DNA from 2 places in the Dermacoccus sp. BD5 genome. Region 2 is predicted to be linked to the other one. Evidence: predicted binding sites of a transcription regulator. Region 2 holds the regulator's gene; the other holds the start of a gene.

Region 1 (2,458 bases), on a different contig from region 2:
AAAGAACACCGACGCCGCGCACGCCACAGGCACCCAGGACCATCGACGACGTTGCGGGCGACGCCGGGGAATGACCCGGCGGCACTCCAGTGGCGGGCCGAGGGACCCTCGCGTCAAGGTCGGACACGTCCTCCGCGTCCGGGACGCCCGTGGATCTCGACGGGTCGGGAGGTCGCGCGATGATCGGCACCTGCAGGTTCAGCGTGGCCGTCACGGTGCAATTCTCGAGGATGAGGTCGGTGAGCGCGTCAGCCCGCGCTGCGCCGACGAAAAGCCGAGCGCCGGGGGCAGAGTTCTCCTGCAGGCGCCGCGCACGTTCCTCCATCACGGCCTGGATGGCCGTGGCGTCGTAGGTGTCGAGAACGGCTGTCATCGTGCACAGCGACTCGAACTCGAGGTGCGGCTCGAACCACACCCCGCGCGTCGACTCCACCTCGACCTCGTCGGCAGGGCGAGTGAGACCGAGCCGACGCAGGGTCTTGCGGCACGCCCGCCGCGCCGCCCGGTGAGCGCGTCGATGATCTCCGCTGTCGATGAGCATCTGTGCCACGGAGCGCGCAGCGTCCGCCTCGAGGTGCGCGAGCTCCCCCGCCAGCATCGCCGCCACCCGCACGGAGCCGTCTCCGCGTGCCGAGGCCGCCAGCAGGCCGGGATGGCGCGCACGCAGCGTCGAAGCCCCCGCCGCCATCGCCCGGGCGGCGGGCGCCGTCAGCCCGAGTGCGCCGCCGAGCGCTGAGGCCGCGAACTCGCCGGCCTCGACGTCGTAGGCCCGAGAATCCTCGGACGCGCCCTCACCCATCGCCTCGCCGCTGAGGACGTCGTGGCGACGCACACTGTCATGGTGTTCGGAGGCCAGCATGTGCGTGACCGCTTCGGCGCTGCGTGCAACACGTTGTGTGAGCGCCGCAGCGCGTTCGAGGTGGCGACGGTGACTCATCAGGGCGTCCAACCGACCGTCCAGGCTCGCGCCTCCATCGGTGAGCGGAACGAGCGATGCCGGATCGGTGAGAACCTCCTCTGCGACCCGCGTCGTCAGCTCGCCCCAAACGGCCAGGACAGCCTCACCGGGCAGCTCAGAGAGACGCGCGAGGATGTTCGCCGCGTCTGTCATCTCTAGCATTTCCATGACCCAATTATCGCACACATGTTCGAATAGGGGTAGGCTCCGTCACATGAAAGATCCATTGAGCCGGCTCTCACTGACCACGCCCGCGCGGGCGCCGGCGGCGCTTCCAACGCTGATCCTCAAACGCGACTGCCCAACCCGATCGTCACGCACCCATGATCGGCAGCAACTCGTCGTACACCCAGCCCGCGAGCTGCGTCGGCGTCGTGGTGGCGGGGGTCCGCCCCTGCTCGGGACGGAAATCATCGCGGATTCCGGTGCTCATCCCCAGTAGCGCCTGCGCGAGACCACGGGCGAGCCCGGCCCCAGGTAGCGGGACATCATGTCCGCATCGCTGATCTAGCGCGCCGCCACCGCATTTCCCACGTGGTCGAAGAGAATGCGCGTGACGTCGCGCCACGAGAGATCCCGCGGCCCGTGAACCGCTCGGACATGACGCGCCTGCCACCCCTCGTCAAGAAGGCAGAGTGCCGCCATCTCGGCGACGTCGCGCGGCGCCACCCATCTCAATGCGTGATCAACCCGGAGCACCGTGTCGATTTCGCCCTGGCGGATCGCCGCCACGTCCCGCGTGAGGTTGGAGAAGAAACAACCGCAACGCAGGTGCGTGACGTCGACGTCGAGCGCGTCGAGCGACAACTCCGTCGCGGCAAGGCCGTCGATCCCTCCCACACAGTGGCGCTTCTCTGCCCCCACGCTGCTGTGGAACACGACGCGCCTGATGCCGTTCGCGCGGACGGCACCCACGATTGCCTCGCTCGCCCGAGCATGCTCAGCGAGCGGATCAGCGGTCATCGGGCTCGGATTCACCCAGTACACGGCATCAATCGCGCGAGTCGCGGCAACGACCTCGTCGCGGTCCAGCGAATCCGCCTCGACGGTGTCGACGAGGGGGCGCAGTTCCCGCGCGATCTGCGCGGGATGCCGTGCCAAGAGCACGGGCCGCACCCCGACTCGGACGAGCATACGAATCAGGTGGCGACCCACGTTTCCATTGGGTGTCGTGATGGCGATGCGCATCGATCACCGTTTTCCTGAGCGGCGGTGTGCCCGCGCCCTCGTGGAATGACGCTAGGACCAGATGCAGACGGTTCCGGTCCTCATCTCGCACGACAATGAACGCACGCCCCACGAGCCCGTCGCGAGTCCTTCGTCGCGTACCCTCGAATCGTTGGGTCTGCTCCAGACGGGCCGATGGTGCTCTGTGGCGGATCTCGCCATGCGTCTTGCCACGGGGCCGCGATCCGTCCGACGCGGTGTCGCTAGCTTGCGCAGCCTCGGTTACAGCGTGCGGTCACGCCCGGTCCCGGCGGCGGCTACCGCCTGGACTCG
Region 2 (2,458 bases):
GACGACCGCCTGGTCGTTGCGCACGCCCGGCATCTCACGCGCTGCGATCTGCGAAAGCGTCTCCCCCGCGCGAACGGTGACCTCGTGGCGCTGCGTACCGTCGACACCGCTCGCCATCGCCCGGCCCGCGAGGATGGCACCCGCCACGACGACGAGAGCCACGCACACGGCCGTGAAGCGACGACGGGCGAAACGAACGCTCTGAGAGTTCGTGACGACCTGCACCGCGCCACCCGTGGGCACGAGGTGGAGGTGCGAGCGGGATGCCGCAGCGTCGACCCGCGCCACGCGGCGCACGTCGACACCCGAACCCAGCACGGGCTCACGTCGAACTGCAGTACTCGAAGCAACCATCGAAACCACTCCTTCTCTCGGGACACCTCCGAGGCGCCGCCACACCGTCACCGGTGTGGCTTCCTCACGCGACCCGGTCAGCCCGGAGGGACCGATCGAACACGCGTGCGATAGAACAACTGTACGACACCCGAACGTGCTTTCGAACGGCGCGCACGGATTTCTTCGTACACATTTTTGAAAACTGTGTGCGACACCGCGTACTGTGGGTGATGTCAGATACACAAGCACCGCGCACCGACAACCCCGTCATGGCGGGCATTTCCGTCCCGCCGGAGGGTGCACGTGTCGCCACCGCGACCACCGACGTGCGACGAGGAACAGGAGGGGTCACACCATGGGTGACGTTCATTCGATGCAGGAGCGCACGCCGGGCAAGCTGACGCCACGCCAGCACAAGGTGCTCACCGTGATCCGACGTTCCGTCGACGAGCGCGGCTACCCCCCGAGCCTGCGTGAGATCGGCGAGGCCGTCGGTCTGACGAGCCCGAGTTCGGTGGCCCATCAGCTCGCCGCGCTTGAGCGCAAGGGATACCTGCGCCGCGACCCGAACCGCCCGCGCGCCATGGAGGTCGTCTCCCCCGACTCGGGTGCGGCGACCCGCGGCTACCGCGGCAACGCCGTGTCTGCGCTATCCGAGTCGCAGCACGACGAGACGGGCTCGGGCGACGAGCGACCCACGCCGTCATACGTGCCGGTCGTCGGCCGCATCGCGGCCGGTGGCCCGATCCTCGCCGAGCAGGCCGTCGAGGACGTTTTCCCGCTACCGCGTCAGATCGTCGGTGACGGCGAGCTGTTCCTGCTGCGCGTCGTCGGCGACTCGATGATCGATGCGGCCATCTGCGAGGGCGACTGGGTCGTCGTGCGACGCCAGGCCGACGCCGCCAATGGGGAGATCGTCGCGGCACTGCTCGACTCGGAGGCCACGGTCAAGACGTTGCGCCGCAGCGAGGGCAAGACGTGGCTCATGCCCGCGAACGAGGCCTACTCCCCGATCGACGGCGACCACGCGAGCATCATGGGCAAGGTCACGGCCGTCCTGCGCAGCATCTGAGGCGCTGGCCGCGCCGCGCGGGTCGCTCCAGCGTGTGGTTTCAGCTCGACTCTCAGCCCCTTCTGCGCCCCGACGTTCGACGCCGAGACGTCAGGACGGCGCCAGGTCGAGCCTCAGCGCGTCGCACACGGCGGTGAGGGTCGGGCCGAGGGGTTCGCGCACGACGAGGTCGACCCGCTCCTCGCCACGCATCGCGCCGAGCCCGACGAGGGCGACCGGCTTCTGCTGCTTGAGGGCGGCGAGCACGAACCGGTAACCTGACATCACCTTGAGCGAACTGCCGAGCACGAGCACGCCCCGGCAGCGTTCCACTGCCCGCATCTGCGCCTCCACGACCTCAGGAGCGACGGACTCACCGAACATGACGACGTCCGGCTTGACCGTCGTGGCCGTGCAGCGCAGGCACGCGGGCACGATGACACCGCGCTCCAGCTCGGCCGCGACGTCCGCGTCGCCGTCGGCGAGCAGGCGCGCCTGCGTCGGCAGCTGGGGGTTGAGTTCGCGCAGGCGTACCTGGAAGCCACGGCGCCCTTCCCGCGTCCCGCACGCGACGCAGACGACGTGCTCGAGCGACCCATGCAGCTCGGTGACGTCGCGGGCACCGGCACGCGCATGAAGGCCGTCGACGTTCTGCGTCACGAGGTGATCGACGAGGCCGCCACCCTGCAGTCGCGCCAGCGCGACGTGCCCGACGTTGGGTTCCGCCGCGTCGAAGATCTCCCAGCCGACGGCACTGCGCGCCCAGTACCGTTGACGCGCCTCGTGGGTGGCGAGGAACTGTTGGTATGTCATGGGAACCGTGCGGCGCGTGCCGTCGGGGCGCCGGTAGTCCGGGATGCCGGATTCGGTCGAGATGCCGGCGCCGGTGAGGACGAAGAGCCCTCCCGCGCGCACGAAATCGGTCAGTTCCGCGACGCCGCTCATCATCCTGCCCCTCCCATAGGTCTGCGTTCGATTGTCTCAACAATGGATAAGAGCACGTTATTCTTGGTGCATGATCGATGCAGCCGGGCTCCGCGTCATGAAGGCGATCAGCGACGAGGGCAGCTT

Evidence for each region. The regulator LexA, encoded in region 2, represses DNA repair genes until DNA is damaged. The targets are predictions, from matches to a motif close to TCGAACANNTGTTCGA.
Region 1: NQ706_RS04035 (HNH endonuclease signature motif containing protein) is a predicted target of LexA. The motif match lies at 1,137-1,152, and genes of this name have one in related genera.

The regions. Positions count from the first base shown of each region.
Region 1 is NZ_JANJER010000003.1:174,718-177,175, forward strand. It holds gene NQ706_RS04035 (HNH endonuclease signature motif containing protein) at 1-1,126, opposite strand, end outside; gene NQ706_RS04040 (NAD(P)H-binding protein) at 1,466-2,146, opposite strand.
Region 2 is NZ_JANJER010000001.1:194,519-196,976, forward strand. It holds gene NQ706_RS00815 (LysM peptidoglycan-binding domain-containing protein) at 1-354, opposite strand, end outside; gene lexA (transcriptional repressor LexA) at 692-1,408, shown strand; gene NQ706_RS00825 (Sir2 family NAD-dependent protein deacetylase) at 1,499-2,332, opposite strand; gene NQ706_RS00830 (LysR family transcriptional regulator) at 2,403-2,458, shown strand, end outside.